Regions from separate parts of the Desemzia sp. FAM 23988 genome, predicted to be linked through region 2. Evidence: a T-box and tRNA genes for the amino acid it is inferred to sense, from the RefSeq annotation. Region 2 holds a T-box; the other regions hold tRNA genes.
The links. A T-box is a leader RNA that pairs with one kind of tRNA and senses whether it is charged. The one in region 2 lies ahead of argS (arginine--tRNA ligase), so its partner is inferred to be a tRNA-Arg.
Positions count from the first base shown of each region.

Region 1: it has a tRNA-Arg gene. The T-box ahead of argS (arginine--tRNA ligase) is inferred to sense a tRNA for this amino acid. The anticodon was not compared.
Region 3: it has a tRNA-Arg gene. The T-box ahead of argS (arginine--tRNA ligase) is inferred to sense a tRNA for this amino acid. The anticodon was not compared.

Region 1 covers NZ_JBGQQS010000003.1:128,008-137,997, reverse strand. Annotated here, with positions in the region: gene ACEN4L_RS03185 (phosphoglycerate kinase) at 1-809, opposite strand, end outside; gene gap (type I glyceraldehyde-3-phosphate dehydrogenase) at 933-1,934, opposite strand; gene ACEN4L_RS03175 (sugar-binding transcriptional regulator) at 1,976-3,013, opposite strand; gene ACEN4L_RS03170 (DsbA family protein) at 3,388-3,930, opposite strand; gene clpP (ATP-dependent Clp endopeptidase proteolytic subunit ClpP) at 4,059-4,658, opposite strand; tRNA gene ACEN4L_RS03160 (tRNA-Arg) at 4,929-5,000, opposite strand; gene ACEN4L_RS03155 (ABC transporter ATP-binding protein) at 5,175-6,998, opposite strand; gene ACEN4L_RS03150 (ABC transporter ATP-binding protein) at 6,952-8,706, opposite strand; gene rpoN (RNA polymerase factor sigma-54) at 9,061-9,990, shown strand, end outside.
Region 2 covers NZ_JBGQQS010000024.1:13,838-23,827, forward strand. Annotated here, with positions in the region: gene ACEN4L_RS11245 (aldo/keto reductase) at 561-1,430, opposite strand; gene ACEN4L_RS11250 (phosphomannomutase/phosphoglucomutase) at 1,460-2,995, opposite strand; gene argR (arginine repressor) at 3,051-3,506, opposite strand; T-box leader at 3,680-3,904, shown strand; gene argS (arginine--tRNA ligase) at 4,055-5,749, shown strand; gene yidD (membrane protein insertion efficiency factor YidD) at 5,786-6,037, opposite strand; gene ACEN4L_RS11270 (ABC transporter ATP-binding protein) at 6,115-7,860, opposite strand; gene ACEN4L_RS11275 (ABC transporter ATP-binding protein) at 7,857-9,524, opposite strand; gene trmL (tRNA (uridine(34)/cytosine(34)/5-carboxymethylaminomethyluridine(34)-2'-O)-methyltransferase TrmL) at 9,947-9,990, opposite strand, start outside.
Region 3 covers NZ_JBGQQS010000014.1:12,703-22,692, forward strand. Annotated here, with positions in the region: gene glnA (type I glutamate--ammonia ligase) at 1-588, shown strand, start outside; gene ACEN4L_RS08755 (MerR family transcriptional regulator) at 1,186-1,578, shown strand; gene glnA (type I glutamate--ammonia ligase) at 1,624-2,964, shown strand; gene ACEN4L_RS08765 (PH domain-containing protein) at 3,035-3,418, opposite strand; gene ACEN4L_RS08770 (diguanylate cyclase domain-containing protein) at 3,620-4,603, shown strand; tRNA gene ACEN4L_RS08775 (tRNA-Arg) at 4,769-4,842, opposite strand; gene ACEN4L_RS08780 (general stress protein) at 5,112-5,888, shown strand; gene ACEN4L_RS08785 (DUF975 family protein) at 6,201-7,145, shown strand; tRNA gene ACEN4L_RS08790 (tRNA-Ser) at 7,247-7,336, opposite strand; gene ACEN4L_RS08795 (hypothetical protein) at 7,522-8,196, shown strand; gene ACEN4L_RS08800 (CDP-alcohol phosphatidyltransferase family protein) at 8,369-8,929, shown strand; gene ACEN4L_RS08805 (PepSY domain-containing protein) at 8,986-9,633, opposite strand; gene ACEN4L_RS08810 (TVP38/TMEM64 family protein) at 9,896-9,990, shown strand, end outside.

The DNA.
Region 1 (9,990 bases), on a different contig from region 2:
GTAACATTGTCGATAGGCAATACTAACTTATCGCCAGCTTTTGCAAGTAATTCTTTGGCCAATTCAATTTTGTCTTCTTCGACTAATGATTTACCAATTTCAATTCCTTGTGCTGCGTAGAAAGTATAAGCCATACCTCCACCAATCAAGACTTTATCCGCTTTATCTAATAAGTTTTCGATAACACCGATTTTATCGCTTACTTTCGCTCCACCTAAGATAGCTACGAATGGACGTTTTGGTGCGTCTACAGCGCCACCGATAAATTTGATTTCGTTGTCCATCAAATAACCAGCTGCTGTTTCTAAGTGAGTTGCGATTCCTACGTTAGAAGCATGAGCGCGGTGAGCTGTTCCGAATGCATCGTTTACGAATACATCGCCTAAGCTTGCCCAATATTTTCCAAGTTCAGGATCGTTTTTGCTTTCTTTTTTACCGTCTAAATCTTCAAAACGAGTGTTTTCAAACATCAAAACTTCGCCTGATTTTAGTGCAGCAATGGCATCTTCTAATTCTTTTCCACGTGTTTCAGGAACGAATTTCACTTCTTTCCCAAGAAGTTCACTCAATCGTTCTGCAACAGGTTTTAAAGTTTTGTCTGCTTTGTCTTCTTCAGTTTTGATTTTTCCTAAATGAGAGAAAAGAACCAATTTTCCGCCTTGTTCCAAAATGTAGTTGATTGTTGGAAGAGCAGCTTGGATACGGTTGTCATTCGTGATTTTACCATCTTTCATAGGAACGTTAAAATCAGCACGTTCTAAAACAACTTTATCTTTTAAATCTAAATCTGTAACAGCTTTTTTTGCCATGTTAAAATCCTCCTTAGTATCCCTTACTAAATGCTTTAACAATTAAAAAAGCGGAGAAGCGCGTCGCTTCCCCGCTTATCATTGTAAATTTATACTCCTAACAAGAAATTGCTATTCGTTAAATTACAGTTTTGCAAAGTATTCTAAAGTACGAATCAATTGTGAAGTGTATGACATTTCATTGTCATACCAAGCAACAGTTTTAACGATTTGTTTGTCACCAACAGTGATAACTTTCGTTTGAGTTGCATCGTATAATGAACCAAATGACATTCCTAAGATATCAGAAGAAACAATTGCATCTTCAGTATATCCGTAAGATTCGTTAGCTGCTGCTTTCATTGCTGCGTCTACTTCTTCAGCAGTAACTGATTTTTTCAATACAGTTTGTAATTCAGTTAATGAACCTGCTGCAACTGGAACACGTTGTGCAGCTCCATCTAATTTACCTTTTAATTCTGGTAATACTTCACCAATTGCTTTAGCAGCACCAGTTGTATTAGGGATAATGTTAGCTGCTGCAGCACGAGCACGACGGAAGTCGCCTTTTGGATGTGGAGCATCTAATGTATTTTGGTCACCTGTGTAAGCGTGGATAGTTGTCATTAATCCTAATTCAATACCAAATTTGTCATTTAGTACTTGAGCCATAGGAGCTAAACAGTTAGTAGTACAAGAAGCACCTGAAATAACTGTTTCAGAACCGTCAAGAGTTTCGTGGTTTACATTGTAAACGATTGTTTTCATGTCACCAGTTGCTGGTGCAGAGATAACAACTTTTTTAGCTCCTGCTTTGATGTGTAATTCAGCTTTTTCTTGAGTAGTGAAGAAACCAGTACATTCTAATACGATTTCTACTCCAAGTTCGCCCCATGGAAGTTCTTCTGGGTTACGGTTGCTTAATACTTTAACGTCTTTACCATTTACTGTAAACGCGCCATCTTTAACTTCAACGTCTCCATTGAAACGTCCTTGAGTTGTATCATATTTTAATAAGTGAGCTAACATTTTTGGATCTGTTAAGTCGTTTACCGCAACTACTTCAATACCTTCTAATTCTTGAATACGACGGAATGCTAGACGACCAATACGTCCGAAACCATTAATACCTACTTTTACTGACATAACAAGATTTCCTCCTTTAGAAAATCGAAAATTTATTTATTTTAAAGGGTAATCCCTTTTAAAATCTGGTTTGCAGCACCTTCATCAGTGATTAGCCAAGTTTGCGAGGGTGCGTTTTTCATATAAGCTTTGATCGCTTCAGCTTTCGATTCTCCAGCCGCCACAATAATCGCACTAGGTACGGTCGTTAACTTGCTGGATTGCATACCGATGCGTGGGATTTTATACACCACTTCACCTTCAGCATTGTAAAATTCTCCGAAAGATTCAGCAACTGCTGCTTTTTCTTTAAGAAGCGCGAGTGTCTCATCATCAAGTCCTCGTCGCTTTGCCATATGTCCTGCGTCTCCTATACTATAGATTACACAATTTGCCAGTTTTATCAAATCTAACGTCTTCTTCACGCTGGGTTCTTGCAATAAAAACTCATACGTTTCTTTGCCGACTTGTTCTGGTACATACAGAGCTTGATTTTTGCCTCCTGTGACTTCAGCAAGTCTTGCACTGATTGAGTTTGCTTGTATATCTACAGACTCTCCCAGCCCGCCTCTCGCAGGCACAAAAAACAATTCTCGATTTTTAGAAAGACTTTCATCAATGCGGTTGGCTACTGCCGCCATTGTTGTTCCACCCATCACGGCAATAATATTTTTGCCTTCTGGTAATAGAAAATCCAATGTTTCAAAAGTCGCTCTACTCAAATCAGCAATAACCTTTGACTGACTGTCAAGGTCACCTGACACAATAACGCATTGCTCAATTTGGAAGTAAATCGCTAGATTTTTTTCCTTATCGCGCATGCCTAATTTTTGTCCCATTAAGTGATCTAGTGATCGATACGTTTCTTCTCCATAAGGAGTAAGCAACATTCCTGATTTTGTAGAAAGTAAAAGACGTTGTTTTTTCAACACTTCCACTTCCGTACGTAAACTTCTTTCAGATATACTTATTTTGTCAGCGAGCACTCGTCTTCCGATTGGTCCTAACAAATAGATATTCCTCAAAATTCGGTGTCTCTCTTTTAGAGTGTCTATTACGTCAGGAGCTACTTTTTCTATAACAGACAAAACCTCTTCCATGAGCCACCTCTTTCTAAGCGGGTCGTTTTTCGTCCACGTCAGCCGTTTAGCGACCCTCTATATCAAAAAAAACAAAGAGATTAAAATGCATAAAGACATTTGATTTTAAATCATGCTCTTCATTCTACATTTTACAGAACTTCCCTCGTCTGTTTTATCTCTTACAGTTGTATTCTACCAATTCTTGGGACAACATGCAACCTATTAATTCAAGAATCTCTCATTACTGAGTTAATTCGATATGGGTAGTCCTTTTGAAAAACCTTAGACATAAAGAAGCGGTTTTTACCACTTCATTCTTTATGTCCAGGAGTGTAAAAAGAACCGTTTCTCAGTCCTTTTTGACAAATGTGTTACTTATTTACGGCTGAGTTTCAAGAGTTCTTTTTGGCGTATTCTAAATCAATCAACTCTTTTAATTCCACAGGAGTGATATGCTCATCGAAGACATGGTCTCCAATGAATACGGATGGAACAAATACTACATTAGCATCGTCAGCTTCCTGAATGATGCCATTGATTTCAATTTCATTAGGTTGGTGAGTCAATCCGCGTTTTTCAACCACATATTCTGCCACTTGATCTAAATCGGCTAGATTTCCCCATTCATCTTGATGAGCAAGAAAGTAATCTATTTCAATCAATGCATCTTCCGGATTTTTGTAGTCCAGATAATGATGAACGACATTCCCTTTTTTCAAACTGGGTTTTTCTTTATCAAATAATTTAATGATGCGTTGGACTTTTCCTTCGTGCACATAGTCAGTCAATACATCTTTAGAATCAACATACCATTTTTTGCAGTACGGGCAACGCAAATTAATAAATTCGATCACTTTAACTGGTGCACTTTCTTTACCAATTTTAAATCCATAAGTTGTATTGACTTTATCTGCTTTGATCTTGCTAATATCCATCATATTACCTCCTATTAGTGATACTTAATAGTATACTTGGAATCCGCGCAAATGAAAAACATTCTTTTTACAATGGAAAAGGAGACCACTCTCCAATTTAATGGAAAAGGTCTCCTTTGTTCACTAATCTATTTACCTGGTAGTTCTGCGTTATTTTCCATTACTTCATCGATCAGACCATATGCTTTTGCATCTTCTGCAGACATATAGTTATCACGATCTGTATCACGTTCAATAACTTCAATGGGTTGTCCAGTTCTGTCAGATAAAATTTTATTTAAACGTTCACGTGTTTTTAAGATGTGGCGAGCAGCAATTTCAATTTCAGTTGCTTGTCCTTGTGCTCCGCCTAATGGTTGGTGAATCATAATTTCTGCATTCGGCAATGCAAAACGTTTGCCTTTTGCTCCAGCTGTTAATAGGAAACTTCCCATTGAAGCAGCCATTCCCATTGCAATCGTTTGAACATCAGATTTAATAAAGTTCATCGTGTCATAAATAGCAAAGCCGGCTGTCACACTACCACCAGGAGAGTTGATGTAAATATAGATATCTTTCTCTGGGTCTTGTGCATCTAAAAAGAGCAATTGTGCAATAACTGAATTAGCTACATCGTCATCAATTTGTCCGCTTAACATGATAATACGGTCTTTTAATAAACGTGAGTAAATATCGTAGGCGCGTTCACCTCTTGATGATTGTTCAATAACTGTAGGTACTAAGTTCATGAAGTATTCCTCCTCTAATTTGTTTCCTAATGATTGTATCATACTCATTCTAAAGAATCAGTTTCAATGAGTTTCTACCCTTATTTTACTCTTTTGGTCAATAAAGGTCAAACTTTTTATTGTCTTTTTGTTTTATTTCTCACTTTTTTTATATCTGTTTTTGATTATACAGGTAAAAGGAGCCAGGATAAAACCCTGACCCCTTTATCAATGTATATTAGAGCGGATTAATTCGTACTCTCTAGACGTGTTGCTCCACGCTCTTTTTAATGTCTCCTGAGGGAATCGAACCCCCATCTCAAGAACCGGAATCTTACGTGATATCCATTACACTAAGGAGACAGGATGACAACTACTTAATATTATCTAATATCAGCCTAAAACACAAGCCAAAATTTGCAAATAGGCTCATATTTCGCTCAAACAAGTTTCTTTAATTCTAATTTCAACTCTGAGTACCATAGAGAAAAAGCCGCTCTCTATAAATAGAAAGCGACTCAAAGTAGATTAAACAGTCTAATTATTTTCTTGGAAAGTTTGAAGTTGGTACATATCATGATAAACCCCTTGTTGATCAATCAATGATTCATGATTTCCTTCTTCAATAATTTCTCCATGTCGTAACACATAGATTTTATCTGCATCTCGAATTGTCGATAAGCGATGGGCAATAATAATGGTTGTACGGCCGCGACGCATATTTTCTAACCCTTTTTGGATTTTCTTTTCTGTTTCGGTATCGATATTTGCGGTAGCTTCATCTAAAATCAATATTTTAGGGTTTCGCAAAATGGTACGGGCAAAACTGATCAATTGTTTTTCACCTGTTGAGAATGTAGCTCCACCTTCAATAACTTTTGCGTGGTAACCACCATCGAGTTCTTCAATAAAGCTGTCTGCATTTACAAACTCAGCGGCTTGACGGATCTCTTCATCAGAATAATTCCCATGCAGCCGGATATTGTCAGCAATATCGCCATAAAACATAAAACTATCTTGTAAAACCAATCCCATTTGTTCACGTAATTTTTCAATCGGAATATCCCGGATGGATTGTCCATCTATCAGCACATCACCTTTAGCGTATTCATAAAAACGCATCAGCACATTAATGATAGAACTCTTTCCTGAACCAGTTTGTCCGACTAAAGCAATAGTTTGACCAGGTTCTGCCGAAATTGAGATATCTTGGAGAACTTCTTTTTCTTGGTCATAAGAAAAGGATAGACCCTGAATAGCAATTTTCCCTTCGGTAACCCTGCCAGTTGCGTCCTCTTCTGCACTGGGGGCCATATCATCACGATCTAATAAACTGACTACCCGTGCTCCTGAAACTAATCCATCTTGAAAAATACTTAAACTATCCAGCATATTTCCAATAGGATGGAAGAACGATTTAGCATATGACGTAAATGCATAAACAATCCCAATATCTACTGCTATACCTTGCAAATGACGCAATCCAAAGATCCACAATACAACAAACAATGCAATAGCTTCAATCAAATTAATGGCCGGCATCAATAACAAAGCATTCATTTTAAACATATTGTTTCTCGCGGCTACATATTGTTGATTTACATCATCAAATTCATTTTTTACTCGTTCTTCTTGATTAAAATGCTGAATAATAGTCATTCCCATAATGGATTCACTCAATTTGGCGTTCAATCGACTCAAAGCTTCTCGCATTCGGCCATAGATCAATGTACTGTATTTTTGGTAAATATAAATCAATACAATCACGATCGGTACAAAGGCCATAAATACCCATGCTAAACGAGCATTTAGACTAAACATCGCTACACCAATGGTTATGGCATTTAAAAAGCCGTCTAAAAAAGTCAAGAATACATTCCAAAATTCTTTAATGGTCTCTGTATCATTGGTGACTCGCGAAACTACTGAACCATTCGGAATTTGGTCAAAATAACGCATCCCTAAATGAACCACTTTATGATAAATTTGGTTTCGCATACTCGCAACTGTTTTCTCGGATGCTATCTTAAAACAATAATCTTTTGCATATACCACAATCATTTTCACTATTACAAAACTAAAGTAAAATAGCGTAATACGAATAGTCGCATCAAGAGCTACTTGATCTACAGCTAAGTATTCATCAATGTAGCGTTGAATCACTACAGGCAAGTAAGCATTTATACTGGAAACAATGACCATTCCAATGATAGCAGCTAAGAACGGCAGCCAAAAAGGTTTTGTAAATGAGAATAAACCAGCTAAAATATGGATTTGTTCTCGTATCGTAAAATTTTTCTTTTGTTCCACTAGTTTATTCCCCTCCTTCTTCCACTTTTTGTTGCAGTTGTTGTTCTTCATACATTCTGCGGTACCAACCCTCATTTTGTAATAATTCGGCATGTTTACCGCGTTCTACGATTTGTCCTTTATCCAAAACAATGATTTCATCCGCGTGCATAATAGAACTGATTCGGTGGGTAGCAATAATAGTCGATTCATTTTTTCGGATCGCACGTAAATTGGCTAAAATTTGTGATTCGGTTTGTGCATCTACTGCCGATAAAGCATCGTCCAAAATCAAAAATTCAGCCTTTGTAGCTAAAGCGCGTGCGATAGCTATCCGTTGCTTTTGTCCACCAGATAGAGAAACTCCGCGTTCTCCAACTTTTGTATCGTATCCTTCTGGAAATTGAGTGATATCTTCATGGATATCTGCCAGTTGAGCAAAATACTCCACCTCTTCTTGAGACAGACCAGGATTTACAAAGCGAATATTTTCTCGAATAGTGGTTGAAAATAAGAACGTATCTTGAGGTACATAACCAATTCCGTTTGCAACAGCATCTAAACGATATTTTTTTAAATCCGCCTGATTGTACGTGATTTGACCTTGATACTGATCATAGTCTCGCATCAGTAATTTGAACAACGTACTTTTTCCTGCACCCGTATGGCCTACAACCCCTAATGTATTTCCACTATCCAAATGAAATTTCGTTCCTTTTAAAACGGGACTTTTCCCTTCCGGATAGGTAAACTCTTGTATATCAAAATCGATGTCTCCCGTTACAGGAGATGGGATCGGATCTTTCGTTTTTTCCAAATGAGAAGCGTAAGAAAGCAAGGTTGTTACACGATTATAGCTAGCGTCCCCACGTTCTAAAGTGTTGGCTACACGACCAACGGCCAGCAAAGGCCACGCCATCATAGATAAATAACTAAAATAAGCGATCAGTTCTCCAATAGTGATTCTGCCGATAGAAATAAAATAAGTTCCAAAAAATAACGTCAACACATAGGTTAACCCAGTGATACCTTCGATTACCGGAGTATACGCAGAATCCACTTTATAAACCTCTTTGTTTTTCGCTACCACATTATCCGTATCTTTTATAAAATCAGCGTAATGATGTTCTTCTTCACCAAATGTCTTGATGACTTTCATACCGCCAACACTTTCTTGTACTTGGTTGTTCATTTGAGAAAAAGATTCCAATGATTTTCGGTAACGCTTATTGATAGCTTTCCCAAGGTGACGAGCAGCAAAGATCAATAAAGGGAACGGTAAGATAGTGGTCAACGTCAATTGCCAGTCGACTAAAAAGAACATACTGAACAACGTGACACTCCCTACGGAAATGGAGTCTGTAATCGATAAGATTCCTCCACCAGCAACAAAGCGAAGAGCTGCTAAGTCATTAGTCGCATGAGCCATTAAATCTCCAGTACGGTATTCATTGAAGAACTGGCTGTCCATCTTAGTAAAATGAGAAAACAAGCGATTACGCATAATGGATTCCAGCAAAGTTGAATTTCCAAAAAGAGCTGTCCTCCATCCATACCGCAAAACATACATGGTAATCGCAAAAATAAGAATTAGTCCAGATTGAATAGCTAGATTTTCCCAAGTCAATGTATTGGCGATCATTTGATCAATGATGTTTCCGATAATCAATGGTGTGATAGCCGATAAAAGCGCACAAATCATCAAAGCAATGATGCCAAATGTATAACTTTTCCACCTCAGTTTAAAAAACCACGATAATTTTTTTAATATTTCAAACACTGTATCTCCCCTTAATAAATAATTTTGTAACGTTTCACAAGATAAGGCAAAAGACACTTTTCAATGCTGAGTAAAATGTCTTTCGTCAAAAACTCCATTACATGGCAGTTTCGTTCCCTTACATGTTTCTTCCTGAAAACAATAGCATAGTTATTTTACCATATCTTATAATCAGCGTCTGTTATAAAATCTTTATTCTAACAAGCAGCTTTCTCTCCTTCTTCCGTTTCTGTAAAAGACTCTCTTTTCAAATATTCGTCACAAAGAAAGATTAAATTTTTTACAGTCATTAATGCTCTTTGCAGAATATGGTATCATTAATAAATAGATGAAACCGTTTCAAGGAGGATAACCATGAGTTTTGAACAAACTTATACACAACAGCAAAAACAAAGCCAAAAGTTAGCTATGACTCAACAATTGCAACAATCTATTCAAATGCTGAACATGAATCAAGAAGAGTTGGTTTTATTCTTAAAGCAAAAAGCTTTGGGGAATCCTTTGATTGAAGTCAAAGTAAAACAATCTTCCCCAACTGAAAGACAGCATAGTCTTTCCTACAATACTTCATCAGCTCCTACGAACTATAATCCAATTGATCAAGCAGCAGACAGACAAACCTCTTTATTTACTTCTGTCATTGACCAAATCAACTTGACTATGAGAGATACATATCTAAGAGAACTTGTATTGTGGCTGGCGAGCTACCTAGATGAAAATGGCTATCTGACTATTTCGCTAGATGACGCTATAGAAAAAACTGGTGCTGAAGAAATTCAACTGATTGATGCTCTGACATTGTTGCAGCAACTCGAGCCAGCTGGTGTCGGAGCTAGATCTCTACAAGAATGTTTGATGCTGCAAACCGAACGTGATAATGAAGCTCCAAATATGGCTTACCTTATATTGGAAGAATCTTTTGATTTATTCAGTTCTCATAAATGGGGAAAATTGGCTAAACAATATACTGTGCCTTTGTTGACTATTCAAGAAATATCCGATTATGTTCAAACCTTAACCGCACATCCTGGTTCTTCTTACAGCAACCAAGAAAATCAATTTATTCGTCCCGATGTTATCGTAAGACAATTAGATGACCAACTCTCTGTTGTTTCTGCTAAAACTGGCTTACCCATCATCAAATTCCAGAAAGAATATTACCAAGACATGTTGCTGGTTGAAGACAACGATGTTAGGAAGTTTATTAATGAAAAATATGCAGAATACGAGTGGATACAACGTAGTCTGCAACAAAGAGAAGAGACCATTGTGCGCGTGGGTGCA
Region 2 (9,990 bases):
GTCATATTTCTACAACGTATTGTCAGGAAGGTTCAATCAATCAGCGGGGGCTTTTCTTTCAGCAATCAAAAAGCTCTCTTTTACCCATCATTTATCTACTAACCCTAACGCACCTACATTGCTTATTCTAAGCTAACTTCTTTTAAAATACAAGGATTACTTTTTCAGAGGCGGCTTATGACGTGTGATGCCTTTACTTTTTTCAAAACTGCCTTATGGTTAAGGAACAGCTTTGTAGCTCATAATTCAGCCTGGTGGTTCAACCCAATTATTAGGTAGAACCATTATAGATCACTAATCGAACCGATAACTCCTGCGAATTGTTAAGTAGAGCCACTATAGCTGGCAATTCACACCGGTAAAGCAAGCCGATTATTAAGTAGAACCACTATAGTTCACAATCCGAACCGGTAAACCACTCCGATAGTTAAATAGTACCCAACCTTCCTTATCAACGACTTATGGAAACCACCACAAAAAGCTCTAGGCGCTAGGAATTATTTCCTAGCGCCTAGAGCTTTTTGTGTATTTAATTTGATCGACACAACACAGTCCAACTATTATTTAGCGTCTTCTGGACGGATAGAAGTTTCTTTCAATCTTTCTTGATCATCAGGATCGCTACCGTAGCGAACACCAGTATCTAAAGATTTCATTTGCTCCATCTCTTCAGCCGTTAAACTGAAATCAAATATTTCACTGTTTTCTTTGATGCGGTTAGCGTGTACAGATTTTGGAATAATCACTTCTCCTCTTTCTAAGTGCCAACGCAAGATGACTTGTGCAGGTGTTTTGCCGTATTTTGCAGCTAATTCCACAATGATCGGTTGATTGAACAAGTCAGTTTTTCCTTGACCTAATGGACCCCATGCTTCATGAATAATGCCGTTTTCTTTCATGTATTCGTGCAATTCATTTTGCGGGAACTCTGGGTGAGTCTCAATTTGATTGATCATTGGTTGCATCAATTCTTGTTTTTTCAATTCTTCTAAATGGTGAGTTTGGAAATTAGATACGCCGATGGCTTTGACTCTGCCTTCTTCGTACAATTCCACTAAAGCTTTCCAAGTTTCCACGTATTTAGGAGCAGCCCAGTGAATCAAATACAAGTCTAAATAGTCTGTATCTAAACGATCTAATGATTCTTGGAAAGCTGCTTTCGTTTCTTCGTAGCCTTGGTCGTAGTTCCACACTTTTGAAGTCAAGAAAATTTCTTCTCTGGTAATACCAGATTCTTTTAGTCCTCTAGCCAAGTATTCTTCATTTCCATAAATTTTGGCAGTATCAAAATGACGGTAGCCAACTTCGACAGCAGCTTTGACTGCTTCCACAAGTTCTTCTTCGTCCTTCATCAAAAATACGCCTAGACCTAATTTAGGAATTTCGACTCCGTTGTATAATGTAATACTTTCAGCTAATGGTTGAACCACATTAACACTCCCTTTTCTACCTTTTTTCTTTATAACTTAGAAGAATCTAGTCCTTCTTGTTGACTAAAGAACAGTTTAACATTTTCTCGCAATTGAGCAATCGAATCTGCTTGATCACTTTCAAAATATAAAACCAGCAACGGTTCATGCAGACTTAAGCGTAATAAAAACCAGCCTGTTCCATATGCACCAGATGTATTGACACGTACACCCTCTAAGTTGTTGTTTTCAATCTCCATATCCGGCTGATCAGTTATAAAGTTTTTAAATGCTTCAATAACTTCCTCGCCAGTTTGTTGGACTGTATCTGTAGTGATTTTAAAACGAACTTCATCTGTTTCAACAGGTTGTTTTAATGATTCAAATAAACTCGAGAACTCCTTGCCTTCTGCAGATAATTCAGCATCCGCAATCAAGATCTTAGCAATCAAGTAAGCTCCATCATCCAGGAAATAATTTTCTTTCAGTGCTGCATGACCACTCGTTTCGATCGCAACTGATGTGTGCACACCTTCTTGATTTAATTTGATGGCTTGATTGATGACGTTGCGGTAACCCGTTAGGTGCCGATTTTGGTGTCCTCCAAGCTGTTCAATAAAGTCTTTCAAGTGTTCAGAAGTCGCTGAACTTGTCACGATAGTCGTTCCCGGATTCTCTTGGATCACGATTGCTGAAATTACCGCAATCAGATTGTTCCGATTCACCGTTTGTCCGTGGCGATCTACTAAAGCTGATCGATCTACATCCGTATCGAAAATAACTCCCATATCGGCATCATTGTCCAGCACGGCTTGTTTAATGCTTGCCATCGCTTGTTTGTTATCGGGGTTTGGAACATGATTGGGAAAATTGCCATCTGGTTCCAAGAATTGACTTCCTGAAATATCCGCTCCCAGCTTTTCCAATACTTCTGTGGCAAAAAAGCCGCCAGCTCCGTTTCCAGCATCCACAACAATGTGTTTTCCCTCTAAAGGAAGTTCAGGATTACGAGCTGTCGTGATGCCAGCTTGAATTTTTTGACGTAAATCAGCTGCATAATCTTCCAACAAATTTTTACGTTCAATGATGCCTTGATTATTCTCCCAAGTCACAGCATCCCAATTCGCGTTTTCCAACATAAAAGTAATGTCTTCGTGCTCTGCTCCTCCATCAGCTGTAAAAAATTTCAAGCCGTTGTATTCAAACGGCAAATGACTGGCAGTGATCATAATGGAAGCATCACAGGCATAATACTCATATTGAGTGGCCATAAAAAGTGCCGGTGTCGTTGATAATCCAACATCTACCACGTCGATACCTGCATTATTCAAGGCTTCGATCAGCACTTCTTTGATTCGGTTTCCAGATAAGCGGCTGTCTTGTCCGATAGCAACTCTTACAGGTTTCTCTAAATTATCCATTATCAATTGCTTTTTCTCTTTTAACCAACAAGCAAAACCAAAAGCTATGGATTCGATTGTTTGATCATGCAACGTAATGTCGTGTTCCGGTGTTTTGACCGCTATTCCACGTATATCAGAGCCATTTTGCAATTTTAGTAATTCATTTGCTGATTCACTAGCCAATTTAATTCCTCTTTTCTTTTAAAATGAGACTTCTAAACATATCCTATTTTTAATTTTACAGTTTAATAAATTGATTCAAATATTCATACATTTTCATCGCATTTTCTTCGTCTTTTGAAATCAATAGACAAGTATCGTTACCACCTACAGAAGCCACTATCTCAGGAAATTCGATCGCATCAATCAATGCCGCAGCGACGTGAGCATTTCCAGGTATAGTCACAATAATCGTGATGAATTGTACACGTTCTAGTTTTACCACGACATTGCCCAATGTTGATTGCAGACGCTCTTCTACAGACAAATTATTCGTTTGGTATAAAGTATATTTCATACCACCTTGAGGAGTCGAAGTTTTGATTAAATTCATTTCTTTGATATCTCTAGAGATAGTCGCTTGGGTTGCTTCTACTCCCTCCTCTTTTAAATAATGGAGCAATTCATCTTGGGTAGCAATATCGTGATTGGTGATAATCTGTTTGATTGCTAATTGACGATTCGTTTTTTTCATAGCCAAACCTCCATATGTAATTCGTTTCTTTGTCTCCCAGTATATCAAAAAAAGGTAGAAAGCGGTTAATAATTTAATTATTTTTACAATAATAATGAATAAACATTCTTTTTATTGAAAAACATTGGCATCTCGCCTGTTGTTTTGTTATAATAGGCTATACAAAATTGAATGAACAATCGTAGATGAAGAGAGTACTGCTTGAGGATGTTTTGAAGCGAGCTGGGTTGGTGAGAGCCAGTAATAAAAACTTGCAGGAAGCGCACTTCGGAGAGATGAGAACAAGGATCAGTATCACTAGTTCCATCCGGCTTATTCGGCCGTTACAGTGAATCAAGTGGTTGCGTCAATTTGACGTTGCAATAAGAGTGGTACCGCGGGGAATTCTCGTCTCTTTTTTAGTTTGATGTCATGAAAACTAAAAAAGGGCTATTTTTTTATGCAAAAAAACTGTTCTCCAGATGATTGGGTCTTTTCTACTGAGCATAATACATTCATAAATACAAAGACAAAATTTAAAAAACAAATTAACTAGAGGAGTTATGACAATGAATTACAAATTACAAGTGGCTCAAGCCTTGCATGAACAAGTTTCAGAAACATTGTCTGTTGAAGACATTCTTAACTTATTGGAAAAGCCAAAATCCGTTGAACATGGGGATGTAGCTTTCCCAGCTTTCTCACTAGCAAAAGCTTACCGTAAAGCACCACAACAAATTGCTGCCGATTTAGGAGAAAAAGTATCTTCCCCCATTGTTGAAAAAGTTGAAGTTGTCGGACCTTATTTGAACTTTTTCTTAAATAAAAAAACCGTTAGTGCCCACGTCTTACAAGAAATCTTAGAACAAAAAAATGCATACGGTGATATCAATATCGGACATGGAGAAAATGTTCCGATCGATATGTCTTCTCCTAATATTGCTAAACCTATTTCTTTAGGACACTTGCGTTCTACTGTAATCGGAAATGCTTTAGCACATATTGTTGAAAAAATGGGCTACCAACCTATCAAAATCAATCACTTAGGAGACTGGGGTACTCAATTTGGAAAATTGATCACTGCTTATAAATTATGGGGTACTGAGGAAGCGGTTAGAGAAAATCCGATTCAAGAGTTATTGAAACTGTATGTTCAATTCCATGAAGAAGCAGAAGAAAAACCTGAATTAGAAGACGATGGCCGTGAATGGTTCAAAAAATTAGAAGATGGTGACGAAGAAGCTACTGAATTATGGAAATGGTTCAAAGAAGAATCTTTAAAAGAATTCAATCGCATTTATGATAAACTAGAAATCACGTTTGATTCTTTCAATGGAGAAGCTTTCTACAATGACAAAATGCAAGAAGTTGTCGATTTATTAGAAGAAAAAAATATTTTGACCGTAGACAACGGAGCTACAATTGTGGATTTAGAAAAATACAATTTAAACCCAGCATTGATCAAAAAATCAGATGGTGCAACACTGTATATCACCCGTGATTTAGCTGCTGCTATTTATCGTAAACGTACGTATGATTTTGCTTTATCTCTATATGCAGTTGGAAATGAACAAAGCAATCATTTCAAACAATTAAAAGCTGTTCTGACTGAAATGGGTTATGACTGGGCTAATGATATGCACCATGTTCCATTTGGTCTGATCACAAAAGATGGTAAAAAATTGTCTACACGTAAAGGAAAAATCGTTCTTCTAGAAGAAGTATTGGATGAAGCCGTTGCCGTGGCCCTAAAACAAATCGAAGCGAAAAATCCTGATTTACCGAATAAAGAAGAAGTTGCCCGCCAAGTAGGTATCGGCGCTGTTGTCTTCCACGATTTGAAAAATGATCGTTTAAACAACTTTGACTTTACGATCGATGAAATCGTTCAATTTGAAGGAGAAACAGGCCCTTATGTACAATACTCTAGAGCTAGAGCTTTAAGTATCTTGCGTAAAGCAGGCGTTGATGAAGTTTCTGCTGCTGATTTCTACGCTTTAGATGATGCTTACAGTTGGGAAGTGATCAAACTGATCCAAGAATATCCTGAGACACTTCAACGTGCTTTTGGTAAGTTGGAACCATCTGTAATCGCTAAACACGCGATCCATTTGGCACAAGCCTTCAACAAATACTACGCCAACAGTCGTGTATTGACTGAAGATGCTGAAAAACCAGCCCGTTTAGCTTTGGTTCAAGCAGTCGCTATCTTATTGAAAGAAGATTTAAGAATATTAGGAGTACATTCTCCTGACCAAATGTAACAGCAAAAAAAACGAGGTTGAGTAGAAGGCAAACTTTTACTCAACCTCGTTTTTTTTATTGCGTCTAATGGAAAAATGTTCCGGGACTGGATCATACCCTCCTCTGACAAATGGATTACAGCGTAAAATTCTAAAGAAGCCCATAATTGATCCCTTGATCGCTCCATGTTTGCGAACCGCATCGATCGAATATTGCGAACAAGTTGGATGGTAGCGGCAACTGGGTGGAAAAAGAGGAGAAATCCCTTTTTGGTATCCTCTAATCAATAAAATAACAATTTTTTTCATTTATTCACCTACATCATATGATTCTCTTATTATAGAGCAATACCCTTACTTTTGTAAAGTAAGGGTGTTGCTCTGTTTTATTGACTTTTTTCTTTTTGTGAACGATACATTTCTGCATAGATTCCTTGTTTTTGAATCAATGACTCATGATCTCCCTGTTCTACAATTTGACCTTGATTCAGCACTAGAATTTGATCAGCATGTTGGATCGTCGACAAGCGATGGGCAATAATGAATGTTGTTCTTCCCATTTTCAACACATCCATTGCATGTTGAATCATTTCCTCCGTTTCAGTATCGATACTCGAAGTTGCTTCATCTAAAATCAATATTTCAGGATCAAAGGCCAGCGCTCTCGCAAATGAGATTAATTGGCGTTGACCAGACGAAAGCGTACTGCCCTTATCCACTACGGGCTCATCAATTCCCATTGGCATATTATGCAGCAAGGTGTCTCCGCCAACTTCTTCGATTGCTTTGATCACCGCTTCACGACTGATCGAAGTTTCTCCCAACGTAATGTTTGAAGCGATCGTTCCCTTAAACAAATAAGGGTCCTGCAGCACGATCCCCATATGTCTGCGCAAACTTTTTCTAGAGACGGATGTGGTCGGCGTACCATCTATTGTGATCGTCCCCTTAGTCGGGTCATAAAAACGGAATAACAAATTCATGATCGAGCTTTTTCCTGAACCTGTATGGCCTACTAAAGCGACCGTTTGACCTTTTCTAGCTGTAAAATCGATATCTTTCAATACGTATTCTTCATCCTTATAAGCAAATGAAACTTGATCAAAGACAACTTCCCCTTCTTTAAAGTCTAATTCGCCTGTCTGGTCTTCTTCTGTTTTGACTAATTTCATTTCAAAAACTCGTTTCGCCGAAGCCATCGCAGTCTGCAAGTAAGCGTATTGGGTCACAATACCTTGAATGGGATTAAATAAACGAGTCGTGTAATCTACATAAACATACAATACTCCAACTGTTATCCCTAGTGCCGAACTAAAATAGGCGTTTCCAAAATACACTACCAACAAGAGCAAGGTAATATTTTTAATCACTTCCACAAAACTAAACGAGCCCATAGAATCCAATAACGTAAATTTCAAACTGTATTTATACCACTCTTCATTTACATCCGTAAATTCTTTTTCCATTTTGTCTTCTTGCTGATAAGCTTGAATGATCGACATCCCTTGAATGGATTCATTTAAGGTCCCATTGATCTCACTAACCAATGACCGGATTTTTGTAGTAAACGGTACAGCAAACTTTTGGTACACAACTGCCCACAATACAAAGAAAGGAACCAATAACAGCGTAATCAATCCAAAAGTAATGCTAATTTGCATCAAGGCAATATAGATCCCTACTAGATAAATCAAGTTGGTCAACACTTGTCCAACCACAACGACGTAAAATATCCGTAATTGCTCCGTATCATTTGTGATACGAGAAACCACTTTTCCAGCAGGCAAATTGTCAAAATAACGGATCGGCAGTTTTTGTACATGGGCAAATAAATCATTCCGCATATTTTTAACGATTTCATTTGCTCCGATAGTCAGCAGTAAGAAACTAAAGTACCGGGTTATCGCTGTTACAAGCGCCAGTCCTAAGAATACGGCTAAATAACGGATCAATAAATCGACAGCTAGCAGCGTCTGATTCGAAGGAGCAATTACATCATCAATGATTCGTTGAATAATCAAGGGACCTGCTAAATCAGCTCCTACAGCAACAATCATTAATAAGATCCCAATGGAAAAATGGAGTTTTTTCTGGAAGGAATAAACCACTAATTCTTTAATTGTATTTTTCATTTAGTGTCCTCCTCTTTTAATTGTTGTCTTTGGTATTGCGTTTGGTACCATCCTTCTTTGGCAATCAAATCAGCATGTGTACCTTCTTCAATAATTTTCCCATCTTCCAGCACAATGATCCAGTCTGCATGATGAATCGCTGATAGACGATGAGTGGTGATCAAGGTCGTTTTCCCTTTACGAACGTGTTGAATATTATCAATGATTTTTTGTTCTGTTTTCGCATCTACTGCAGATAACGAGTCATCTAAAATCAAGTACTCTGGATTTTTAATCAACGCACGCGCAATGGAAACACGTTGTTTTTGCCCACCTGAGATGGCAACGCCTCTTTCTCCAATCAATGTATCCAACCCTTCAGGCATTCTAGCTAGATCTTCTTCAAAATTGGCCAAACGAACTGCATCCATGATCTCGTCATCCGTTGCTCCTGGCTTGCCGAACTGAATATTTTCTCTTATTGAACGAGAAAACAGCGTATAATCCTGCGGGACATAACCGATCATTGGTTTCAACACGTCGCTTTTCAACTCTTGAATGGACTCAGATCCAACAGTGACCGCTCCATTTCCTGCAGGATATTGGAGCAGTAATTGACGGATAAAAGTCGTTTTCCCGCTCCCGGTTTTTCCTACAATCCCCAGAGTATTTCCTTGAGCGATTTTAGTTTTGACATTCGCCAAATTGGCAGACTCAGAAGAGGGATATTTAAAGGTGACTCCTGAATATTCGATATCTTGACTATCCAGTACAGCTTTGTATCCCTCTTGCTCCATATCATCACTGGATCCCAATACTTCTGCCACTCGTTTCATAGAAGCACTACCTTGCTGCACCAAGTTGATCAGTTCCCCGACTGCCTGAACTGGCCACACCAGCATACCTAAGTAGACTTGGAAAGAAATCAACTGTCCTAAAGTCAGTTCTCCATTTGAAACTAAAACAGCACCGTAACCAAATGCTACAATGTAACTGATTCCCATCAAGATCTTTACAATCGGAGAAAACAAGGCGTTGATTTGCGCTACAGAAATGTTTTTTTGCAGGACCTCTTCTGTTTTTTCCGCAAATTTTTGAGCCATAGCATCTTCTTGAACGTACGCACGCACGACTCGTACACCCTCTACGCCTTCCAAGACATCATCATTGATATCTGCAAAAGCTGTTTGAGAAGCTAAATATCGCTCATTCACTCGATCTCCAAGTATTTTCAACAGATACGCCATGATCGGCATAGTCAGCATAGACCAGATGGTCAATTTCCAAGACACCGAAACAAACATCATGACCAAGATAAATCCAAGAAAAACTGTCGAATCCATGGTTACCATAATTCCATAACCAGCCATTTCTGATATTGCATCTAAGTCATTGGTGGAACGGGCCATTAAATCTCCGGTACGATATTTTTCATAAAAGGTTGCTCTCATACGTAAAAAGTGTTTCATTAATCGTTCTCGTAGTTCTTTGGCCAATAAGTTTCTGCCTCCGAAAAATAGATATCCCCAAAATACTTCTGTTCCATAAGTAATTACGATCGATAGAACAAATAAAGCGATTTGGCTGATTAGTCTTTCAGTAGTTAATGTATTGCTGTAAATCTGGTCAATCACATTTCCAATGATATATGGTGGTATCAGCACTGCCGCATTTGAGAATAACATGGCAAATATCCCCCACCCATATCTCTTCTTATGCGTTTTAAAAAAAGGCCACAATTGTTTAACTAACTCTTTCATTCTCCCCCAACTTTCCACGCTCCTATCAAAAAAAGACAAAAAAATAGCACTAATCTATTAAAAAACAGATGAGTGCAGAATTTCCTTTACATTTACTCGTCGATTTTTGAATAGGAGGATAATCTTAATTTATGAATGTTTAAATCTGCTAAATAAATCATGATCGATTCCCTCCATTTCCTAAGTATAGTTTACAAGTCATATTGTAGCCCTTTCATTAAAAATACACAAGTCAAATTGACATATTTTATTCATCTTTTTCATTATTTTCTTAGAAGTTGATTTTGGACTATAAAAAAAGCCCACCTTGGAATAGAATGAACTTCTCCAAGATAAGCAAGTAAAGGTTAGTCTAGTTTGTCGTTAGCGTAATGGTGTTGCAATTCTAATC
Region 3 (9,990 bases), on a different contig from region 2:
TCTTTATTCAATGAAGAAGGAAATGCTTTTTATGACGAAGAAGATGTTATGGGATTAAGCAAAACAGCTCACGAATTCATAGCCGGTCTGTTGAAACACGCTAAATCTTATACAGCGATTTGCAACCCAACAGTCAATTCATACAAACGTTTAACACCAGGGTTTGAAGCACCTGTGCATATTGCATGGAGTGCCAGCAACCGTTCGCCGCTAGTGCGCGTGCCAACTTCTAGAGGGATGTCTACTCGTGTTGAATTACGCAGTGTAGATCCAAGCGCAAATCCGTATCTTGCTTTAGCGGTATTGTTAAAAGCTGGATTAAGCGGGATTCAAGAAAGTAAAGTTGTAGCAGATCCGGTTGAAAAGAACATTTATCAAATGACATCTTCAGAACTGGGGGAACAAGACATTGAGCGTTTGCCAGCGACATTATATGAAGCGGTCAATTACTTGAGAAAAGATGACCTCATGAAAGAAGCTATGGGCGATCATATGTATAACAACTTCATTACCATTCGCACACAAGAATGGGTAGAATACAATGAACAAGTATCTCCATGGGAACAACAAAAATACTTTAAAAAATAAATTACGATGTATAAAAGATGATTTTTTATCTTCTGGCGTTGGTAAAGAAATTTCCTCCGACCTATGGAACTGCTTATGGAAAACCTTATAGACCGGAGGATATTTCTAAGGATGAGTTTCTAAAAGGTTTAGCCTTAAAAAGGAAACTATTTTTATTTACTAACGTCAAATATTGCAGAATCTAAAAGACTGGGACCGCGAAAGTGTCTCGGTCTTTTTTTGTCTGATTTAAACTTAAGCCGGTCAAAATAGATTCTCAAAGTCTGATGATGATTAATTGTATGAGTCAAGAGAGCAGTTTCAACAGTTAAAGGTAGTAATTTTTTTATGAGGCTTTATATTGAACATAACTTTTCAGTCTCATAGAACCAGTCAGGCGAATAGTAGTCTTTATTGCAGCGAGAAAGTGGATCTGTTTTCACTCCTTTATAAAAAGTGGTATACCTGAAAATTTGTTTTGATATTCGGAATGAAGAACCCTTTTAAAATGTTTAAGTTCGTAAATCTATGTTAGAAAACCTAACATTTTGTAAAAAATAGATTGACATGCACGATATGAACTGGTAATCTGTAAAAGTAATTGAGAGGAGGACAAAAATGAGAGAAAAAGAATTGCGAAGATCTATGTCTGTATTTCCAATTGGTACAGTTATGAAACTGACGGATTTAACGGCACGACAGATTCGTTATTATGAAGAACAAGAGTTGATTTATCCTGAACGGAATGAAGGCAATCGAAGAATGTATTCTCTGAATGATATTGATGTGCTCCTTGAGATTAAAGATTATTTAGCTGATGGAATCAACATGGCAGGTATTAAAAGGATTTATGAATTGAAAGAGCTCGAAAATAATGAAAAAACCAAATCATATGAAAAGAATTTAACAGATGATGATGTTAGAAGAATTTTGTATTCTGAGTTTTTATCTATTAGTGGAATGTCTCCCAAAGATAAAAATAAACTGAATCAACAACGTTTTAAACATTAATAGCTTTACATAAAAAAGTCTGATTTATAAAGGAGAGAAACAGTAATGGCAAAATTTACCCAAGAATTTATTGAACAAGCTGCAAAAGATGAGGATGTACGATTCCTCCGATTAATGTTTACCGATATTTTAGGAACCATAAAGAACGTTGAAGTGCCCATTAGTCAATTGGAGAAAGTGTTAGACAATAAAATGATGTTTGATGGTTCTTCTATCGAAGGTTTTGTGCGGATCGAAGAAAGTGATATGTACTTACACCCAGATACGGATACTTGGCTGATTTTCCCTTGGGAGGTCGGGAAAGGCAAAGGAAAAGTGGCACGTTTGATTTGTGATATTTATAATCCGGACGGCACTCCATTTTTAGGGGACCCGCGTGCGAATTTAAAACGTGTGTTGATGGAAATGGAAGAACTAGGGTTTACTGAATTTAACTTAGGACCGGAACCGGAGTTCTTCTTGTTCAAATTAGATGATAAAAATGAACCAACTTTGGAATTGAATGATCATGGTGGTTACTTTGACTTAGCTCCTGTTGATCTAGGAGAAAACTGCCGTCGCGATATCGTATTGCAATTAGAAGAACTAGGTTTTGAAATTGAAGCTAGTCATCATGAAGTAGCTCCTGGACAACATGAGATTGATTGGAAATACGCCAACGCAGTAGAAGCGTGCGACAATATTCAAACCTTTAAATTAGTGGTCAAAACAGTTGCGCGTCAACATGGTTTGCACGCAACATTTATGCCGAAACCTTTATTTGGTGTCAATGGATCAGGTATGCACTTTAATTTATCTCTCTTTACTAAAGAAGGCAATGCATTTTATGATAGCAAAGGAGATATGGAGTTAAGCGATACAGCTCGTGGATTTATTGCGGGGACTTTAGCTCACGCACATGCGTTTACAGCGATCTGCAACCCAACAGTCAACTCGTACAAACGTCTAGTTCCCGGTTATGAAGCTCCAGTGTATATTGCATGGAGTGGTCGTAATCGTTCACCATTGATCCGTATACCAGGATCACGCGGCATGTCTACACGTATTGAAGTACGCAGTGTAGATCCGAGCGCAAACCCCTACTTAGCGATGGCTGCTTTGCTGAAAGCTGGACTTGACGGGATTAAAAATAACTTAGAATTGCCGGCACCTATCGACCGCAATATTTATGCAATGGATGAAGAAGACCGCCAAGCTAATGGAATCTATGACTTGCCTTCAACTTTATTGGACGCTGTTAAAGCATTGTCAAAAGATGAAATCATCAAAGATGGCTTAGGAGAACATATCTACAATAACTTTGTAGAAGCGAAAAAAGTAGAATGGGATGCTTTCCGTATCCAAGTTTCACAATGGGAAAGAGAACAATACTTGAAATTGTATTAAGCTTTTGTTTAATCAAAAAGGCACAATTGATCGTTTACAGCGATCAGTTGTGCCTTTTTATTGTGAACAATTAAGCGCCTAAAACAGCTAAAGCTAAGGCTTGTTGAATGGCTTCAATATGTTTATCTTTTGTAAATTGCAAGTTTACAGCTGGTTCTGCACCACTTGAAATATAGATTTTTAATTCGGCATCTAAATCGAAATGCCCTGAAGTTTCAACGGTGAACCGGCTGATCGATTTATAAGGTAATGATTGGAAAGTCGTTTTTTTCCCTGTCATTCCTTGCTTATCTATAACAATCAATCGTTTATTCGTGAAAACAATCGTATCCCGCACTAATTTGAAAGCTAAATCGATTTCTTCTGAGTCTAAAACAACACTGCCTAACTTTTTACGTGCCTCTTCTGCGCTGATATTGCTTGCATTTCCCATCATTCCGCCAAGTAATCCCATGTATATACACTCCTTTAGTTAATAAATACTCATTTCAACCAGTATATCAAAAGAGTAGAAAGAAGTGAAAGCAGAGACGCTATTTATAGAAAGAAAGAAGTTTTTTGAAGACTTATTGAAGGGGAAGCTAAAGTATAGTAAACTTACTTAAATAAAGGGTTTTTAAGTTTCCGCTCAAGTTCTACAAAAGGAGTTGATAAAATGCAAGAATACGAAGAGTATTCAAAAGAAGAATTGGTAACCAAAATAGTGTCTTTAACGCGATTAAATAAAGAATTGTTGCAGACATTTCAAAAATCAGAGCGTTTAGAATTTGGCTGGACAGGAAACTTGGGACAATGGTTCTGGGATTTTACAGTGAATGAAGTGACGTTCAATCCATTGAAAGCAGAAGCGATTGGGTATGGAAAAGAAGATTTACCGGAGAAAGTGACCTTTCAGTTTTTTACAGACAAACTGCATCCAGAAGACAAAGAAGAAGTCATGCAAAAGATGAGAGACCATCTTGCGGGGAAAATTCCTGTGTGGGAAGTGAAGTATCGTATCCAAGCTAAAGATGGTTCATGGAAAGTATATCAAGACCGTGGGAAAGTGACGGAACGAAATGAAAAAGGCGAGCCCCTTTTCCTCTCTGGAATTGTATTTGATGTGACTGAAGAAGAAGTAGACAGAGAACAATTAGAATCGAAAAATAAACATCTATCCGATCGTTTAAAAACCGATTCATTAACGTCTTTGTATTCACGATCAGCTATCACAGTTGAGTTGGCCAAATGCGCCAGCAAAGCCAAAGCGAAAAATGAACCGCTGTCGATTGTTTTCTTAAAAATAGATCATTATGCCAGATTTGAAGAGGATTTCGGTATTATGTTGAGTGAAGAAGTGCTGAAGACAGCAGGTAAAATCATTCAGACAGTTATACAAGACAAACATATTGCTGGAAGATACCGAGAATCCGTCTTTCTCATATTGCTGGAAAACACCACTAAAAAAGAAACTCATGACACCGCAGAGACGATCCGTCAAGCTGTTTTTGAAACATTGTTTGATGTGCCGAGAAATGTGAGTGTCAGTGCAGGTATCTCTACATATAATCCCATTGAAACTATTAGCGAACTGATTCAAAGAGCCTCTAAAAAAATGGTGGCTGCTGATAATAACGGGGGAAATCAAGTCGTGGGATAACTATTTTCTTCTATAATAATGATTCGATTAAAAGCATTCTTTATCGGAAAGAATGCTTTTGTCTGTTGACCAGAAATAAAGACAAAATAAAAAAACACTCTCCGAAGAGAGTGTCTTAGTTTTGTACTAACGATATAAATACATTTATACATTAGATATTTTTAGCGTCTCAGGAGAGATTCGAACTCCCGACCGTTCGCTTAGAAGGCGAATGCTCTATCCTGCTGAGCTACTGAGACATTTTGTTTGTCGTTGTTTAACCAGCGACAAGATTTATTATAGGCCCAAATGAATAAAAAGTCAACAGAAAACTCATAAATATGTAAAAAAAGTTATATCCTTTTTTACCATTACTGAAAATAAAGCTAAAGCGATCAAACATCTTCGTAGGAAAGCGCAAAATGGATACTTCCCTAGGCTAAATAGTTGGAAAGGGGTTACTGATTTGATACGATTATCTTGAAAGAGATGCAATTCCTAGAAGATAGGAATAAGAGGAGGAAAAAATATGAGCTATAAAGTAATTGATAGTTTTTTATCAGCAGAAGAAACAGTAGAAAAAATAAATGACTTGGTAGAATTGGGGTACAAAGAAAAAGACATCACGGTCATGACTAAAAAAGAAAATGAAGAACAACTAAAAGATATCACTGATGCTAAAATAGATACAGTAGCTAAAGAAGAAGATAAAGGAATGCTAGATAAAATAAAAGAAAGTTTTAGTGATAGTGATGCAGAAAATCCTTTAGGAAAATATGAATTAGAGGAGCATTTGAGAAATCAATACAATGAAGTGGTCAAAAACAATGGCTATGTCATATTGGTTGAAGAAAGCACGAGCTTTACTATGGGAAGAGAAAGCGAGACTGCTCAATCCTCTGAAAATACTAGTATGACTGGTGGAGAGACAGGAGATTTTAACGAAACCCCGGGTGGAATCAACCCGATTTTACCTGGAACAGGAGTCGATGCTGATTTCAGTTCAAGAAATTCCAATGATATACGTACTTCAGATAGCGGGACAACAGATGTACAAGATAAATTCACTTACACGTCTAAGGAGAGAAATAGAAATGCAGACGAAGAAACTCAGTACGTTGAAGATCATGAGGTTACCCAAGTTAATCAAGAATTGAACAATCAACCTTTAACAGATGAGCCAACTGATCCGACTATACCAGGATTTGGAATTGACCCTAAAATTCCACCGCAAGGTATAGAACCTTTAGATTCGAACAGTCCTAATATACAAGGAGAAGGTCCAGATGATGAGAAGAGAAGATAGTAGACATCATACGAGCTGTTGAGTCTGTTAAACGAGAGGACGTTGCTTTAAAAGAAAGTTGGTGAGATCAATGCTGAGAATCATCACCTATTTTGCTTTAGGGTATGTCGGAGTGTATTTTTCGTTGCTGCTGTCTTTGATTTATTTCTTGAGACCAAAGAAAAAAAAGTAACTTATAGTCATGGATTTGTTGTCAATACTTCATAAAAAATAAAAGAGAATTCTTTTGAATTATTCTTAAAGAATTCTCTTTATTTGGTATAATGAGCGTAGCCCACCAGAAAAATGTAGGGAAAGAGTGGAGGAGTATGTATGAGAACAAGAGAACTAAAGAAAGAAGCCAAAGCAAGGCTTTCAGGAAATTGGAAAATAGCGATATTAAACTTAGTGATTATGACTATTTTAACTTCCATTATCAGTGAGGTGTTATTGGGTCTCGTAGGAGCGGGCAGCTTTGAGAGCTTAACATCAACATTTTCACAAGATCCAGCACTGGTTACCTCGGATATGATAGCTGCAAGTACAAGAGAAACGATTCTTTCTTCATTGGTGACTATAGTAGTCAGCTTTATTACGGCTGTCTTCGCAGTCGGTTATGACTGGTCTTTACTAGATATGGTTGACGGGGAAAAATTAACTGTAGAAGCGATGTTTCAGTCCTTAAAAACCAATCGATTTTTTAAAGTTTTAGGGATCTCAGTAGTAACTAATTTATTTATTATCTTGTGGAGTTTATTGCTGATCATACCAGGAATCATTAAATCTTATAGTTACAGTCAATCGTTTAATGTCTACAAAGACGATCCAAATTTGGATATCATGGGTGCGATTCAACGCAGTAAAGAAATCATGGAAGGTAGAAAATGGGACTATTTTAAACTGCAATTTTCATTTATTTTATGGTACTTAATACCCGTTATTCTATTTTTAGCGTTTATTTTCGGCAGTATCAATACGATCAGCTACCAATTCGAATATGCCAGCACATATGCACCAAATGAATTCTGGGGATTCTTCTTTGGAATGATTTTTGTAGTCCTGGCGTTCATTTTAGTGATCCTCATTCTGTCGCTTTATGTTGAACCTTATAGAAAAACAGCTAATCAAGTTTTTTACCGTGATTTAGTGGGTTTCCCAGAGATGGAAATGGATGAAGTGGAATATGAAGAGAATTCTAGTTATTCTACTGACTACATCGATCCATATGATGAATCCGATGATTTTGATGATTCAGAAAATAACCAAGATAGGTTCTAGTGTTCAATACTAACTGTACAAAATAAAAAAAGACTGCAGGCCTAAACGCTAACACCAGACCGAAGAAGTCTGTAAATTATAGGCCAGCAGCCTTTTTTGTATGGAAGATAAGGGATTTGAACCCTTGCACGAATAAATTCGCCTAACGATTTTCGAGACCGTCCCCTTCAGCCGAACTTGGGTAATCTTCCATTGTTATTGGCCACTTTCTTTAGTATAAACCTGTTTTTTTAGGATGACAATAACCAAATTGAGTATTTCATTTTGAACACTATCTCTTCTAAGGTATAATAGAATTGTAGAAGTAAAACACCTTATGTTTCTTAATTGATAATCACTTATCTGGAAAGGGGCAAAAACTTAGGAGGAGAAGAATATGAAAAAATTGGTAACGTTACTGGGAGTTGCTGCTTTGTTAGCGGGTTGCGATTTAATGGGAGGTACTACGGAAGAGTCACAAGTAAGCGAATCTTCAGAGTCTAGTGTTGAATCGAGTGCAGAAACTTCTGAATCAAGTGTAGAAGAGAGTTCAGCATCATCTTCAGCAGCTTCTTCAGAAGCAAGTTCAAGTGAGTCTGAGAGTACTGGCGGAGAAGTAGCCACTTCAGAATTCCCGTTAGTTCCTCAAAAGTCTGAGATCGATCAAGGCTATACATTAGAAAGTGATCCATTGCTCCAAGAAATCCAAACCAGAATGTCCCAAACGGAAGAATTAGGTATTGATAATGATGTGGCTATTCATTTCACAGGTCTATTTTTAGGGGAGCAAGGCCAAGATAATGTTAAAGCGGTGTTCATTATAGTGAACCGGACAGATATGGCAATGACAAATATTAACTTAACTGTCAGCATGAGTACTGTTGATGGGGAAGTTATATTAGATAGCGCTCCATTTGTTTTATCTGAAGATGATTTTGGGATTCTGGAAACAGATACTACAATGCCAGCGTATTTCAAAATTCCAATGGACAGTCAAGAAGCATTCTTTAGTGTGAGTGATCTAGAAAATGTTACTTATTCAATCGATTCATTTGAATACGATGAAAGATAATTTTAATGATACAGTCTGGATCCTGAGAGATTACTTTCAGGTTCTTTTTTTGTGTCACAGGATATTTTTTCAAGATGAAAAGTGATGTAAAAAGCTTTATCAAATGGTATGATAAAAAAGATAAGTGTCCTACATAAGGATAAAACAGTAAAAGATTAGTGGAGGAGAGAGAATGGCACATAAGGGAAAAGAGATTTTCACGATCCCCAATATACTTTCTATTATTCGGTTAATTCTGGTACCGGTATTTGTTTCATTTTATGTAAATGCTGACAGTATCCAAGATTATAGAATTGCGGGCCTCATCATCCTTTTTTCTGGAATCACAGATTTAGTGGATGGCATTATTGCTCGAAAATTCAATCAAATTACGGATATCGGAAAGTTGTTGGATCCGGTAGCAGATAAAGTAACACAAGCGGCGATTCTGTTTTGTTTAATGGTTCGTTTTCAGTATATGTGGATCATCGTGATTTTATTTTTAGTGAAAGAACTGTCCATGCTCTTTTGGAATATTGTTTTGATCAAGAAAAACAAAAAATTAGACGGTGCTTTGTGGTGTGGAAAAGTGTCAACAGCGGTATTTTATACGTGCATGACGATAATGGTGGCTTTTCCAATGATCAGTGATGCTATTGCTAATGGATTAATGTTGATCACGGGATTCTTTTTATTGTTGTCGTTCATGTTGTACACAAAAATTTTTGTGTATATGTATCAATCAAACAACTAAATAAAAGTACAGAAAAAGCTGGCCTAGACCAGCTTTTTTGTGTGTCGTTAAATGGTTTAATCTCTGTGCATGAATGCTCCTGTTTCAGCATTAATAATAACATCGTCATCATCTTGAGTATTCTCAATACTGATCTCATAAACGGTTGAGCCGTTTTCGGTATCTAAATGCCAACTATCCACATATCCAGAGCCGACTTCTTCCATAGCAGTTGTCATAGCTTCTTGAGGAGAAACGATGTTGTCTAAGTTCAAAGCATCATTGTTGTCATCATCATTATTGTCAGTATCTCTATCGATGGCTTCTCCTGTAGAAGCATCAATGCTCAATTCATATTCAGCAGACTCATCAAACCCATTAAAGTCATATTCGTATTTTCCATCGTCATCATCAAATTCAATGGATTCAATAAAAGAATTAGGATGGGTTTCGTTATAAATTTGGATGGCATCATCTAAACTGATATCAAATTCCTGTTCATGAATTCCTTGAGCAGATTCTGAGCTACTAGAAGAAGAGTCGCCAGTAGTTTCTGATTCAGATGATTCTGAACTCATGTCTTCTGATGGGCTGCTCATTGAGCTTTCTTGAGCAGAACTGCTCTGTTCCTCTGAACCGGTATCCGTTGAGGAGTCCGTTCCGCAAGCCCCTAAAATCCCTGTACTAATTAAAGCTAAAAAGGCTAGTTTTCTTTTGTTTGTCATTTTGATCTTCCTTTCTTTTTGTTTTTCAGCTAATTCGCTAAGTGGCATCTGTTTATAAAAAAATAAAAAGAGGATACATAGCGAAATTTCTTACTTATACCTGCAGTATAACAAGAAAAAATAATGGCTAACATTCATCTGCTCAAAGTATTTTTGACAGAAGAAGGAAAAATACAACGAAAGAAGGAGTGCATACATCAAATAATTATCGTACAATCATTGTAGGGAAATTAAGAATGGATATAGAAATTGGGGTTTAGATATGAAATACGTAAAAAAGTTCCGCTTCAATTGGTTTGATTTGCTGACACTGGCGGGATTGGTGATGACTGTTTTTTTTCTTTATCTTGGTTACAG